3 regions of the Shewanella sp. 10N.261.52.F9 genome follow, and region 3 is predicted to be linked to each of the others. Evidence: predicted binding sites of a transcription regulator. Region 3 holds the regulator's gene; each other region holds the start of a gene.
What was found. Region 3 encodes LexA, which represses DNA repair genes until DNA is damaged. Its sites were predicted from a motif close to TACTGTATNNNNATACAGTA; they were not measured.

Region 1: a site for LexA is predicted at 1,484-1,503, ahead of dinG (ATP-dependent DNA helicase DinG). Genes of this name have one in related genera too.
Region 2: a site for LexA is predicted at 1,309-1,328, ahead of recA (recombinase RecA). Genes of this name have one in related genera too.

What each region holds. Positions count from the first base shown of each region.
Region 1 covers NZ_JBFRNX010000014.1:90,420-95,596, reverse strand. Annotated here, with positions in the region: gene AB4298_RS11460 (DNA polymerase II) at 1-1,426, opposite strand, end outside; gene dinG (ATP-dependent DNA helicase DinG) at 1,527-3,599, shown strand; gene AB4298_RS11450 (sulfite exporter TauE/SafE family protein) at 3,608-4,381, shown strand; gene priC (primosomal replication protein) at 4,378-5,040, shown strand; gene AB4298_RS11440 (DUF2057 domain-containing protein) at 5,050-5,177, shown strand, end outside.
Region 2 covers NZ_JBFRNX010000012.1:294,036-299,212, forward strand. Annotated here, with positions in the region: gene mutS (DNA mismatch repair protein MutS) at 1-1,111, opposite strand, end outside; gene recA (recombinase RecA) at 1,432-2,508, shown strand; gene alaS (alanine--tRNA ligase) at 2,873-5,177, shown strand, end outside.
Region 3 covers NZ_JBFRNX010000008.1:216,172-221,348, forward strand. Annotated here, with positions in the region: gene plsB (glycerol-3-phosphate 1-O-acyltransferase PlsB) at 1-2,408, opposite strand, end outside; gene lexA (transcriptional repressor LexA) at 3,002-3,622, shown strand; gene AB4298_RS06795 (cell division inhibitor SulA) at 3,619-4,155, shown strand; gene coxB (cytochrome c oxidase subunit II) at 4,628-5,177, shown strand, end outside.

The DNA.
Region 1 (5,177 bases), on a different contig from region 3:
CAAGAAACCCTGGCACTGCATCACTTACATTGGACGAGCCTTGTACAAGTCCCTTTGGATCAATTAGAAATGTACGAATAATTGAAGGATATAGACTCTTAAAATCTAACACTAAGATATGTTGATAAAGACCTGGTACCGAGTCCATTACATAACCGCCAGGACTTTCTATGCCATCACTTGCAGGTTTACTCGGTGCGACAAAACCAGCCCGATGAAGATGTGGTAAATATAAGTTATTAAATGCCGCTACCGATGCGCCCACTCGTCCAAGCTCTAGCCCAGTTAGCTTAGCTCGCTCAATCACAAAATCGAATAACTGGGTTTTTTCGAAAATATCCCACACCAAGCGACTATCTGTTAAGTTGTAATGCGCTAAAGCAAGTTTATCATTTAAAAATAAGTCATTGATCTCATCCATACGATTATCAACGTTATGGATAGCTTTTCCTTCATCAAGCAGTGCCTGCGCCACAAACTCTAATGAATAACGATCGAACTGATAAAATGCAGCTTTTAACCAATCAATACCATCAAGTACCACTCTACCAGGTAAAGACAAAGTTTCTGGTCGATATTTCTCCTCGACTTTCCAATCAAGCGCTTGGCCATCGCGGCCAATATTTAGCGGTATTTGATGCAACTTCGCTCTACGGTAGAGTAAGGCTAAATCAAACGTTACAACGGACCAACCAATAATAATGTCCGGATCATATTCACTAAACCAAGAGATTAAACGGTGGATCAAATCGACTTCATCGATGGCCCATTCGACGTAATTAATAGATTCACCATCAGGTGAACATGGCTGAGTATCGAGCTCTTTCCCAACCATAATAACTTTTTGATAAACAATACCGTTGGCTGATTGTCCATATAAGGCAACAGAATAAAGTTCCCCCGCAAAACTACACTCAAAATCTAAAGAAATTGCGTTAAGTTCAATTTTGCTATCAAACTGCCTTGCCCTACTAGCAACAAATACAGGTTGCGATGAATTACCATTTTGTTCAATAAAGTGCCCATAAAACTCACCATCTAAGGCTATAAAGCGTTCAATTAAAAATCGGTGCTCCGTTTTAACGTCTGATTCGAATAATTCAATATCAAGATCTTTAGCTACGCGCATTAAATGCCGTAACTGTCTGCCATCGTTGCAATACAATGCAGTTATTGGCTCATAATTAAAGCTTTTCAGGGCGATGGCGTTAGCCCTTGCACCTCTTAATCCATCGCTAGCAAGTAATAGTGACTCGTCATTACTTTTTATAAAACACACATGCTCTTGATTGAGGATTTCGACAGTCACGGGGCCTGTCGCAGTTTGCACAAAGTACTGTAAAATTAGGCTGCCTTGTCGATGAATGGCGTGGCGAGTTAATACTCTACCTTGAAGAAGTTGCAGCTCACTGGCACCTGAATTCATACTTTATACTCAATTAAATACACTAATAATCACTAAACGCTTCTTAGGCTAAGTAATCACTGTTATTATGTACAGCACTATTTATTAGCTTAGTGCATTCATGTTATCCGCAGACGTTAAAACCCAAATTCGTACAATATATAAAGGCATTTCGACCTCATTGCCTAACTTTCGCCCGCGCCGCGAGCAAAATTATATTGTCGCGGAAATATCAAAAACGCTTGCAGGCGAATATGACAAGCAACGCCGTATTATTGTGGTCGAAGCTGGCACAGGTATCGGTAAATCTTTAGCTTATATACTTGGCACTATTCCATTAGCACTCGCCTCCAAGAAAAAAGTCTGTATTGCAACTGCTACCGTCGCATTGCAAGAGCAGTTGTTGCATAAAGATTTACCTTTCTTTTTACAACAATCAGGCCTCGATTTTACTTTTGGCTTAGTCAAAGGTCGCCAACGTTATGTTTGTTTATCCAAGCTTGAAATGATGGTAGGGCCAGACAACAGTAGCCAAATGGCCATGTGGCAAACAAAACCTGATCAAAGCCAAGTTGATATGCTGGAAGGTTTACTCAAAGACTATCAAGCCGGTACTTGGAATGGTGAACGCGACACACTAACTAAGCCTCTACCCGATCATCTATGGCAACAAATTGCGTGTGACAAACACAGCTGCCACCGACAATTGGCAAGCCACCGTAACTGTCCGTTCCATAAAGCACGTGAAGATATTGATGACTGGGACGTTCTAATTGCCAACCATAGCTTGTTATTTGCCGATCTAGAGCTAGGGGGAGGCGTTATTTTACCCGATCCAGAAGAGCTTTATTATGTTATTGATGAAGCTCATCACTTACCAATAGTTGCACGAGATTTTAGTAGCGCTCAGTCCACAGTTCGTGGGGCTAACGACTGGTTAGAAAAGCTCACTAAAACCTGCGGCAAGCTACAAAATCAAATTAAGAGTAATTATATTATTGCGCCAACGCAGTCGATGCTAGATCACATAGGTGATATTGCTGGAATGCTTAATCAAGTAGCGCAATTTTGTGATGCTCAATCGGCCAAGTTTGATAACCCAGAGAATCGGTTTCGTTTTGAGCACGGAAAACTGCCACCAGCTTTAATGGTATTAGCAGAGAACCTCGGCACAGCGACAAACTTGGCATTAAAGCAATTTAACAAAATGCTGTCTTTGTTAAACGAAGCGATTAAGGATGGAGAGATCCCGAAACATCAATCAGAATCCTTACTATCTGAAACAGGCTTTATGCTGCAACGCCTAGAGAACCTGCAAAAGCTATGGAAAATGATGGCCAAAGAAGACAGTCCGAAAGGCGCACCTATGGCACGTTGGATTGAACAATTAACCGGAAAACAGCCCGATTACTTATTCAATGCATCCCCCATAGAAGTCGGCTTTATGCTTGAAAACTTGCTATGGAATAAAGCTGCTGGCGTTGTGCTTTGTAGTGCCACACTTAGAGCACTAAATAACTTTAATCACTTTACCCATCAGGTTGGCCTGTCAATTAACGATGGTAGCCGCTATTTAGCCTTAGACTCGCCGTTTGATTTTGAGCAAAACGCCACACTCTTTTTGCCAAAAATGGACTGTGAACCAACTGATGATAAATATACCGATGAATTAGCTAAACATATTGTCGCTCTGATTGAAGATGAAATGGCAAGCTTAGTACTATTTGCTTCTTATTGGCAGATGGAGAAAGTCGCAGATTTAGTTGAGAGTAAAATTAAAACCGGCTTACTCATTCAAGGCACAATGCCAAGACAAGAAATACTCAAGATACATAAAGATCGCTGCGATGAAGGCAAACCAAGTATCATTTTTGGCACAGGCAGTTTTTCAGAAGGTTTAGATTTACCTGGCGAATATCTTACTAACTTAATCATTACTAAGTTGCCTTTTGCTGTACCAACATCACCGGTAGAGCAAGCACACTCGGAATACATTAAGATTAAGGGCGGAAACCCATTTTTACAGCTGACAATCCCAGATGCATCGCGCAAATTGGTACAAAGTTGTGGTAGATTACTGCGTAAAGAGCAAGACTATGGGCGGATCTCAATATTAGATAGACGCTTGGTGACGAAACGTTATGGCAAATCTTTACTCGATGCCTTGCCGCCTTTTCGTCGTGTAATAGAATAGGACTGGCATTGGATTTACTTCTAGACCCAAGTAGTTGGGCCATACTCGCACTAGTGGGTTTTATTGCAGGATTTATTGACGCGGTCTCTGGTGGCGGTGGACTATTGTCCATCCCAGCACTGTTGACTATGGGCGTATCGCCCCATATGGCGTTAGGAACTAATAAACTCGCGGCCAGCTTCGGTTCCTCAATGGCAGCTTATACCTATTATAAGCAGCGCCTATTCTCTCCTTCTTTGTGGTACCACACATTTATTGCCACCTTTATCGGTGCTGTAATAGGTACTTTCATCGTCTATTTAATTGATAATCAATGGCTAGAAAAATGGCTACCAATAATGATTATTGCCATTGCGCTCTATACGTTATTTAAACCAAATGCCATGGGCAGCAATAATAATAAAATTCCCACGAAAGCTAAAAGCAAAGTAAAACAATGGCTGCAAGGTTTACCATTAGGCTTTTATGATGGTTTTGCAGGCCCTGGTATTGGTGCCTTTTGGACCGTATCCAGTACAGGCCTACATCAGTTACCACTGCTTTATAGTTGCGGTTTAGCCAGAGCAATGACCTTTACTAGTAACCTAACCTCATTAATTATTTTTATCATGTTAGGTAAAGTACATATACTAATAGGTCTATGTATGGGAGTTTGTATGATGGTTGGCTCCTATTTAGGAGCGCATTCAGCAATTAAATTTGGCCTGCCTTTTATTCGCCCTATCTTTATCACCGTTATACTATTAATAGCAGCACAGTTAGTGTGGAGCGCCTGGTTATGACGACCGACGAACTAGTTCGTAAACTCAGATTGCAACTCAAACAGTTAGAACAAGAAGTACTGCAACATGACTCGCGATTGCCGCCCGGTCAGCGCAAAATGATGCAAGATGTCGAGCGTTTCAATAGTGAGCTTTTCATTCAAGTAGGCGGCCAACTGCAACCTTGTATTGAGCAATTATCAAAAAACATTGCTCAATTAGAACAGTTAGTAAAAGCTAAGCGTTCGCCATACACCATCGTCTCTAGTTGCGAAAAAATCCAAGATAGATTCAGTGCATTAAGACGTGCGTTAACAACGACAGGCATTAATGTTAAGTCGATTGAGCAACAAAAGCGCAGTCGCAGAGCTTTTGCTATTAAGCGTGGAAATCAATCTCATGCAGATAGTGGCTTTAGCTGGATAGCTTCAAATGTGATGCAAAATAGTCATCAACTTTATGAAGAACTTAATAAACATTTGAACTGGGCTAAAATTATCGAACAAAAAATTGAAAATTTGCAATCTTCACTTGAAAACTGTCATAGTGCTGACAAAATCAAACTGCAGAATGAAATACTTTCGCTGCATAGTCGACTAGGAAAGTGTCGGCAAGCTACTAGCTATATTGAAGATCGCATCCAATTATTCGAGCGACCCTTTAAGAGTCAAAATCGTTAAGGAACAAACATGAAACCACGTTTAACTATCACTGCACTGCTCGCTCTTTGTGCTTCTTCAGCCGCTTTCGCCGCAGACTTCAATATCCCGATGTCATTTGAATATATTGCAGTTGATGGTAAAGAAATTAAAACAAG
Region 2 (5,177 bases), on a different contig from region 3:
GAGCAAAATCTCGAGGGCGTGCATTACGTAATGCAATACGTGCGGTTATACGTTCAATATCGCCTAGGGCTTTTAAATCTTCGGCAAGAATTTCATGATTGCCGTTACCCAATAACTCTTCAATTGAGGCTTGTCTTGCACGAATGATTTCATGGTTACGCAGTGGTTGGTGGATCCAGCGCTGCAACATACGGCTGCCCATAGGGGTAACAGTGTTATCAAGCACAGAAGCAAGAGTATTATCGCGGCCACCTTGGAGGTTTACGGTGAGCTCAAGGTTGCGACGGGTCGCAGCATCTAAAACGATACTGTCTGACTGATTAAAACGTACAATCGAGTTGATATGCGGCAGTGCAGTGCGTTGAGTGTCTTTAACGTATTGCATTAAGCAGCCAGCTGCTTGCAGCGATAGTCTTGCGTCTTCGATGCCAAAGCCGCGTAAGTCTTTAGTGCCAAACTGGTTCAATAAAAGGCGATGGCAGGTATCATAGTCGAACTCCCACTCTGGGCGACGGCGAGTACCGTTCATACCTGCAATCAGGCTCATTTGCGAGAAGTCTTCGCTGTATAGTAGCTCTGCAGGGTTAGTGCGCTGTAGCTCAGCTTCTAAGGCTTCGGTATTGGCAAGTTCTGTAATTACAAAACGTCCAGATGCCACGTCTAAAGTGGCATAACCATAACCTGTTTTACCTTGATAAAGTGCAGCAAGAAGGTTGTCTTGACGCTCTTGTAATAGTGCTTCATCAGTTAAAGTGCCAGGGGTCACGATACGAACGACTTTACGTTCGACCGGGCCCTTTGATGTGGCAGGGTCGCCGACTTGTTCGCAAATTGCCACTGAAACGCGTAGTTGCACTAATTTAGCTAAATAGCCCTCAACCGCATGGTAAGGCAAACCAGCCATAGGAATAGGGTCACCACCGCTCTTGCCTCGAGCTGTAAGAGAGATCCCAAGTAACTCTGATGCACGTTTGGCGTCTTCATAAAAGAGTTCATAGAAATCACCCATACGGTAAAAGAGCAACATATCAGGATGCTGAGCTTTTAGAGTGAGATACTGACGCATCATTGGGGTATGTTTTTCTAAACCTTGAGGATCAATAGCAGTCATCGATTTTATTTGCCTGTCATTTTACTGCGGCGTCTAGTAGCGCCTTACACAATCTTGGCGCTAATCTTAACAATATTTTGTGAGCTTTAGGCGTAATTCTTACAGTGTTTGGTGAATAAAATACTGTGCATTACTGTTTAAGATTAGTAAGTATTTGATTCATATGTATTTGTAAAATATTTTTACACAGCACTTGATACTGTATGATTGTACAGTATACTAGTTTCATATTGAGGCTCTAGCCAAGGCTTAACGAGTCGTCACCGAATAGATAATACAGTGCCAATATCAGATCGCACTGTGCTCCAGAGGATATAGGAATGAAGACAGATCCAAATAAAGAGAAAGCACTGAACGCCGTTCTAGGTCAGATTGAGAAGCAGTTTGGTAAAGGCTCAATCATGAAGTTAGGTGAAGACCGTTCAATGGATGTAGAAACTATTTCTACAGGTTCGCTTGCTTTGGATGTTGCTTTAGGTGCTGGCGGATTACCAATGGGTCGTATCGTAGAGATCTACGGTCCCGAATCATCTGGTAAAACAACACTGACATTGGAAGTGATTGCTGCAGCTCAAAAACAAGGTAAAACTTGTGCCTTTATTGATGCTGAACACGCACTTGACCCTATCTATGCTAAAAAGCTTGGCGTGGATATTGATAACTTACTTTGTTCTCAACCTGATACTGGTGAGCAAGCGCTTGAGATCTGTGATGCTCTGACTCGCAGTGGTGCGGTTGACGTTATTATTGTCGACTCAGTAGCAGCATTGACACCAAAAGCTGAAATTGAAGGCGAAATTGGTGACTCTCACATGGGCTTAGCGGCACGTATGATGAGCCAAGCAATGCGTAAGCTTGCAGGTAACCTTAAGCAGTCAAATACTTTGCTTATCTTCATTAACCAAATCCGTATGAAAATTGGTGTAATGTTCGGTAATCCAGAAACAACAACCGGTGGTAACGCACTTAAGTTTTACGCTTCTGTTCGTCTAGATATCCGTCGTACTGGTGCGATTAAAGACCGTGAAGAAGTGATTGGTAACGAAACTCGCGTTAAAGTTGTGAAAAACAAGATTGCAGCACCATTTAAGCAAGCTGAATTCCAAATCCTATACGGTCAAGGTATCAACAGCACTGGTGAGTTAGTTGACTTAGGTGTTGTACACAAGTTAATTGAAAAGTCAGGTGCTTGGTATAGCTACAAAGGTGACAAGATTGGCCAAGGCCGCGCTAACGCTGGTAAGTACCTTATCGAAAACCCAGCAATTTCAAATGAAATTGAAACAACATTGCGCGCTATGCTTTTGGGCAATGGTGAGAAAGATACTGCTGATGCTGGTAATGCGGCAGACACGGCTGGTGACAATGTGGATTTAGAAACGGGTGAAGTTTTCTAAGACCGATATTACTAGTGGATGAACCACTTAGCTTGTTGTAAGCATTAATATTGCTTATTGACTAGTCAACTTAATCATCGCGGAGCTGCTGTTTGCAATCCGCGATTTTTTTTATGGTGTTTATAAAGCTATTGACGCAGGCTAATTTAGTGGCTGATTGGTTATAGTACATGAGTAACATTGAGCTAATAAATCTATTTAGTTGCCTAGCAACTCTCCTCTAGCTGTAATTTCTTTATTAGCGAAGCAGTTTTGTATCAACAGGGCTGGTTGTTAGCCATGACTCTGCTTATAATGCTATCCATAAAAATTTATCTCTCAGCTCGTTAAGGGCTATTTGCACAACCTAATTCAGGACGGTTTCATGTATCAAACCACTGCAGCACTGCGAAGTGCTTTTTTGGAATATTTCCGCACAAATGGTCACCAGGTAGTAGATAGTAGTTCTCTCGTTCCAGCGAACGACCCAACACTGCTTTTTACTAATGCGGGTATGAACCAGTTTAAAGATGTGTTTTTGGGTGCAGATAAGCGTAGCTATTCTCGTGCAACGTCTTCACAGCGCTGTGTACGTGCAGGTGGTAAGCACAACGATTTAGATAACGTTGGTTACACTGCTCGTCACCACACATTCTTTGAAATGTTAGGTAACTTTAGTTTCGGCGATTACTTTAAAGAAGAAGCTATTCATTTCGCATGGACATTCCTTACAGAAGAATTAAAACTGCCAAAAGAGCGCCTATGCGTCACTATCTATGAAACAGATGACGAAGCATTCGAGATCTGGAATAAGAAGATAGGTGTTGCAGCTGAAAATATTATCCGTATCGGCGACAATAAAGGCGCTGCTTACGCATCAGATAACTTCTGGCAGATGGGGGACACTGGTCCATGTGGTCCATGTTCTGAAATTTTCTATGATCATGGCGATCACATTTGGGGGGGGCGCCCAGGTACTCCAGAAGAAGATGGCGATCGTTTCATTGAAATTTGGAACATCGTATTTATGCAATACAACCGCCAGGCTGACGGTGAAATGTTACCGCTACCTAAGCCATCTGTTGATACTGGTATGGGTATTGAGCGTATCGCTGCGATTATGCAGGGTGTACATTCAAACTATGAAATCGATATTTTCCAAGCATTAATCAAGAAAACAGCGGAAATACTAGGCGTTACAGATCTTGAGAATAAGTCTCTACGCGTTATTGCTGACCATATTCGTTCATGTGCATTCCTAATTGCCGATGGTGTAATGCCGTCAAATGAAGGTCGGGGTTATGTGCTTCGTCGTATTATTCGTCGCGCAGTGCGTCATGGTAACAAGCTAGGTGCGACTGCAAGCTTCTTCTACAAGCTGGTTCCAACTCTTATTGAAGTGATGGGCGCTGATGCTGCAAAAGGTTTACAAGAAACCCAAGCGATTGTTGAGAAATCACTGAAAGCTGAAGAGGAGCAATTTGCTCGTACTCTAGAGCGCGGCTTAGGTATTTTGGATGCAGCGCTAAACGAGTTAACGACTAAGGTGCTAGATGGCGAAACAGCATTCAAACTTTATGATACTTATGGTTTCCCAGTAGATTTAACTGCTGACGTATGTCGTGAACGTGATATTACTGTTGATGAAGCAGGATTTGAAGCTGCAATGGCTGAGCAGCGCAGCCGTGCACAAGCTGCAGGTCAATTCGAGACAGACTATAACGAAGGTCTGAAAATTGAAGAGGAAAGCTGTTTTACTGGTTACACTGAGCTAAATAACCAAGCGACTGTAACTGCAATTTTTAAAGCGGGTGAGTCAGTTGATAGCACTATTGCTGGCGATGATGTTGTTATCGTATTAGACAACACACCGTTTTACGGTGAGTCTGGTGGTCAGTGTGGCGATAAAGGCGTATTGATTGCTGATGGTGCTGAATTCACAGTTACTGATACACAAAAGTACGCTCAAGCAATTGGTCATATCGGCCGTGTAGCTGCGGGGTCTATCAAGGTTGGTCAAGTTGTAGCGGCTAATGTTGATAAAAAATTACGTCATAGAACTGAACTAAACCACTCAGTGACTCACCTTCTACATGCGGCTCTACGTCAGGTACTTGGTACTCACGTAAGCCAGAAAGGTTCTTTAGTTGACCCTGAACGTTTACGTTTTGACTTCTCTCACTTTGAAGGCGTAAAAGCTCACGAACTAAAAGAAGTTGAAGAGCTAGTGAATACGCAAATTCGTCGTAACCACGAGCTAACAGCTGAAGTAATGGACATTGAAACCGCTAAAGAAAAAGGTGCAATGGCACTGTTCGGCGAAAAGTACGATGCTGAAGTACGTGTTGTGACTATGGGCGACTTCTCTATCGAACTATGTGGTGGTACTCACGTCGGTCGTACTGGTGATATCGGACTATTCAAGATCACATCAGAAGGCGGTATTGCTGCTGGTGTACGTCGTATTGAAGCGGTAACTGGCGCAGCAGCTATGGCCTATGTTGCTAAGCAACAGGCAGAGCTTGAAGAAGCGGCTGTATTATTGAAAGGTGATAGTGCATCGGTTGTTGCTAAGCTTAAAGCACAGCTTGATAAAACAAAGCAGCTTGAAAAAGAACTTTCGCAGTTAAAAGATAAATTAGCTGCAGCAACAAGTGCTGACCTTGCTGGTGAAGCCGTTGATGTAAACG
Region 3 (5,177 bases):
GCATGTACACTATCGACAATAGTTTGTCTTACGGATGAGCGTAACAATAAGTTCGCTCTCTCTTTTATACGTTTGATATCCGCGCACCCTTCGTTGTCTGCTAGATAGCCTAGCTCTTTCAATTTGACACTCAGCGTAGCGTATAGCTTCTTGTCATAAAACTCTGGCGCAGTAATACCGTGAAGCGCGCCTAATCTTTGTGCTAGACGATGACTGTCTTTTTCAAGCTCAGAGCGTTCCATATTAGGTTTAACTTCAAGTAAGTTAAACAAAATCGCATAACGCTGCATGGTTTCACTAATCGTACCCGATAACAGCAGTAGCTGATTAATGTTGCTATCAACCACTTCAAAGTGCTCAGCTTCAACAACTAGTCCTTGAGCGACGAAAATATCTAAGATTTGGTTCGCATATAGACTTGGTTCTTCTATCCCCATGAATAGCTCAGCTTCAAGCAGTGGATAGAAGTCGTTAACGATACTCACTACATCATTACGACTGCAGTTTTCTTTCCGTAATAAACAAGCAGCAATTAACGATGGCAGTACCATTAAATGAATAATGTTATTGCGATAGTAAGTCATTGTGATCGCGATGCTTTGATCGATAGAAATAATATCGCCAAGCGGATCGCTTTCAATTTGCAGCTTCTTAAGCTCTAAGCCTTGAGAAACCAAATCATGTCCAGTGCCTTCAGGTACAGAGGTATATTCCGTATAAGGCTGCTCTTTCAGAATAGTTAGATACAAGTCCAACTGCTTCTCTAGCTGCGAGCGCTCTAGGGCATTTTGCTCAGACGCCAATAGAACCATACTGGTTAAGGTGACAGAGCTTACCGCAGCCGCACCGTTGATATTGGTCATGACTCGATTAGCAAGCGTGTTAACCACTGGGGTTAACCAAGATGGTTTCTGCTCTGGATCTTGAGCAAGATCTTCACGCCAAGTTGGAGCTTGTTCATTTAGGAAATTGTGTAGGGTAATTGGTTTACCAAAGTTCACATAGCCCTGACCGAAGTTACCTAGTTTGCGAATAGCACCAAATACCTGCCACACAGATTCTTTCTTTTTCTTCTTACCACTTAGCTCTTTGTGGTAAGTCGCGACTTCCATTACATGGTCATAGCCCAAATACACTGGCACCAAAGTCACAGGGCGCTCAACACCACGCAGCACGCTGTTCAAGGTCATAGCCAACATACCGGTTTTTGGCGCTAATAAACGACCTGTACGCGAACGCCCGCCTTCGGTGAAATACTCAACCGAATAGCCTTTGGTAAATAGCTGATCTAAATACTCACGGAATACTGCGGTATATAGCTTGTTGCCACCAAAACTACGGCGAATAAAGAAAGCACCGCCACGGCGGAACGCTGGGCCTGCAGGCCAGAAGTTAAGGTTAATACCCGCAGCGATATGCGGCGGTACCATGCCTTGATAATAAAGAATATAAGACAGTAACAAGTAATCCATATGGCTACGGTGACAAGGCACATAAACGATTTCATGGCCGTCATGGTGTAACTGTCTTACTTGCTCGGCACCTTTAATGTTGATGCCTTTATATAATTTGTTCCATAACCAAGTTAAGAATCGCTCGGCAATACGAACTAGGCTGTCGGAGTAATCTGCAGCGACTTCGTCCAAGTATTCCATGGCTTTAGCGCGCGCTTCTGCCTCGGAAATCTTTTTGCTCGCAGCTTCTTCTTTAATCGCTTTAGTAATAGATTCTGACTTTAGCAGTGAGTGAAATAGTGCCTGACGCTTTGGCAACTGTGGACCCGTCATCACTTTACGTTGACGTTGGAAATGCACTCGCGCAACACGAGCTAACTTCTGCGCGATACGCTTATCAGTACCATGTTCATCAGCCATGTAACGCAGTGAAACCGCATTGGAAAACTGCACAAAGTTATGACGGCCTAAGAACAAAATCATCAAGCACTTACGTAACCACGTTGGATTTTGGCGCTCAAGCACTGCCGCGCGCATGGTGTCATCTTCTTTACCAGGAGTACGCCCCCAATAAAGGCTTACCGGCACCAACTGAATATCTAACTCACGATTTTGTTTATGCACGCTGAGTAGGCGTTTGAAGCAATCAATATATTGCTCTCCACCTTCTCGTTGGCCAAAAAGTGGCTTACTGCCCTCTAAACAAACAACTCTAGGCGCTTTAACACCATTAACCTCCAAGTCCTCATAAGGGCTTGGTAATCCGAGTTTGGCAGTCATTTCACTCAAAGCCGCAATATCACTAACGGACTCCGTTTTCATGACATAGGCGAGTGGCTTACTCGGATCAAGATTGAGATCGTCAAATGGATCGTGAGGCACAACAACAGTGTGCACCAATTTGCGCTGCAACCAGCGTAAAGATTTAAACCAAAGAGAGTCTTGTTTGGACATGTTTATATGCAATGTTAGTCGCTTCTAATAAGGCGCTAGAATACCAGATATTGAAACGCTTTGCGCGATTGTATTGTTTATACACATAATCCGACTTGTATATTTATAGAACAAAGACTTACAAACAAAAAATGTAAAAACTGCTGATAACACCCAATTAAATTACGTTCATGCTTATTTCATCTTGTTGACCGTCCACTGTGCCATTAATGTCATAGAATCCTTTTGTGGGATCCAGTTGGAAATGAAACTACCTCTAATGTTAAATCAATAGTTTAACGACTAAAATCCGCATAACTACATTGTTTCTTACCGAGATAACATGAAATTATCCGCAGCAATCCGGAGACAATGAAACTGATCTATTCAACCAATTAAGGACGCTAACCAGCATCAAACGGCTGTTAAGCCAATTACCGAGTACCTCTCTAGTGGATATCGGATGAGATAGAAGTTATCAATTTCATATCGCTGGATTTATTTCATTTGAAACTGGATCCCACACCTAGAAAAAAGTTATATCTGGTTATTACTTGCACTCATAAAATTACTGTATATACTGACAGGTACTGTATAGAAAGACAGGGTTAATAATGAGACCACTAACACCACGCCAAGCAGAAATTTTAGAGCTAATTAAACGTAATATTGCTGATACAGGCATGCCACCTACCCGTGCCGAGATAGCTCGACGTTTAGGTTTTAAATCTGCCAATGCTGCCGAAGAGCATTTAAAAGCGCTAGCCAAAAAGGGCTGCATTGAAATTATGCCGGGCACTTCGCGTGGTATTAAATTAACCCAAGAAAGCACTGAAGAAACCGATTTAGGTTTACCACTTATCGGCCAAGTGGCCGCGGGTGAACCTATTCTGGCTCAAGAACATGTTGAACAACATTATCAAGTTGACCCAGCAATGTTCCGTCCTGCTGCAGACTTCTTACTGCGAGTTCGCGGTGACAGCATGAAGAATATCGGTATTCTCGAAGGTGATCTGTTAGCTGTGCATAAGATAGAGCAGGCTCGAAATGGTCAGGTTGTTGTAGCACGAGTCGAAGACGATGTTACCGTTAAGCGTTTTGAGAAAAAGGGCAATAAAGTTTTCTTACACGCTGAAAACGAAGACTACTCACCAATTGAAGTGGATCTAGCAAACCAAAGTTTAAGCATTGAAGGTTTAGCTGTTGGTGTGATCCGCAATGGAGACTGGCAATGAATAAACTAATGGGAACAAGCCCGCGCCACCCAGGTCTTTGGCAAGATATGCCATCGACCACATTGGCAAACAATCCTATCAACGACATCACGACTATGGTTACCCAAACCCAAGGCCGTGATGAACTGAAACAGATTAGTGCACAGCTTTCGCAGCTAAGCCAACAGGGTCGCTGGATTGTACTCATTAGCCCGCCAAATATTGGTTATAAACAAATGTTAGCCGCAGCGGGTGTGCGTATGGACAGAATTTTATTAGTCCACGCAAAAGATGAAGTTGAAACCTTATGGGCAATGGAAAAGGCGTTAACTAGCGGCACTTCTAGTGCAGTGATTACTTGGACATCCTCACTTGATGCTCGCGATAGCAGACGATTACAAATTGTGGCAAAAAGTGCTCGTGCAGCAGGCATTATTATCGAGAACACTCTCGATAATAATACTGAAAATGTAAATGGTCACTTACCAAGTAGCGCAATTAACATACAGGATAATGCTTTTTCACAAGCTTCTCTGTTTGGTGGCATCCATTAATAAATTTTGTTGCTAACCTTGCTAATCTATTCTTTCTAGTAAAGAAATACAGTAATAAAAAAGCTCTCATATGAGAGCTTTTTTATTTCCGTTATTCGGTAAATCAATCGAAAAGTGATCTTGATCAATATTTAAACACCAAGTAGTGTAGGAAGTGATAACAACGATATTTTGTTATATCCGAACGATTTAGTCGTCGGTCTTTAGTTTGATAACAAACAAATTATGATTCAAATTGAGACTGAAATCGGCCTGATATATTTCAGCCGTAGGTGCCAATGTGGTGATACAAAGCAGTAGTAAATACTGAATATACAATAGTCGCTGTCGTAATTAAGTTAGTACGACAAGTTTGACAAAACCACTCGCGCACTTTGAAGTCATCGTTGCTTTTTTGGGAACTGAAGAGTTTACATAGAGCAGAGACTTACTGTGTGACTCTTCTTTGTCTTGTTGACAGAGGAGAAGTCTAGTGAAGCAATTGTTGTATAGTGTGCTAGCGCTACTATTTACGCCCGCGCTTGTTGCATCAGAAATGCCACTTAATATGACAAAAGGTGTTACGGATATCAGTGGTCAGGTCTACAGCCTCCACATGATAATTCTCTACATCTGTTGTGCTATTGGTATCGTGGTATTTGGCGTAATGATTTATGCCATGATCAACCACCGCAAATCTAAAGGCGCTGTTGCCGCCAATTTTCACGAAAGCACTAAAGTCGAGATCTTATGGACTGTTGTGCCTTTCATTATTCTTATCGGTATGGCCATTCCGGCAACCAAAACACTGATTGCTATGGAAGATCCCAGTAACGCCGATCTCACCATTAAAGTGACGGGTTCCCAATGGAAGTGGCATTACAGCTACTTCGATAAAGACATATCATTTTTCAGTTTACTTTCGACTCCGAGGGACCAAATTGAAGGCAATGCAACTAAAGGCGAAAACTACTTACTGGAAGTTGATAAGCCATTAGTGCTGCCTATTAACCGTAAAGTGCGCTTTTTAATGACTTCTGAAG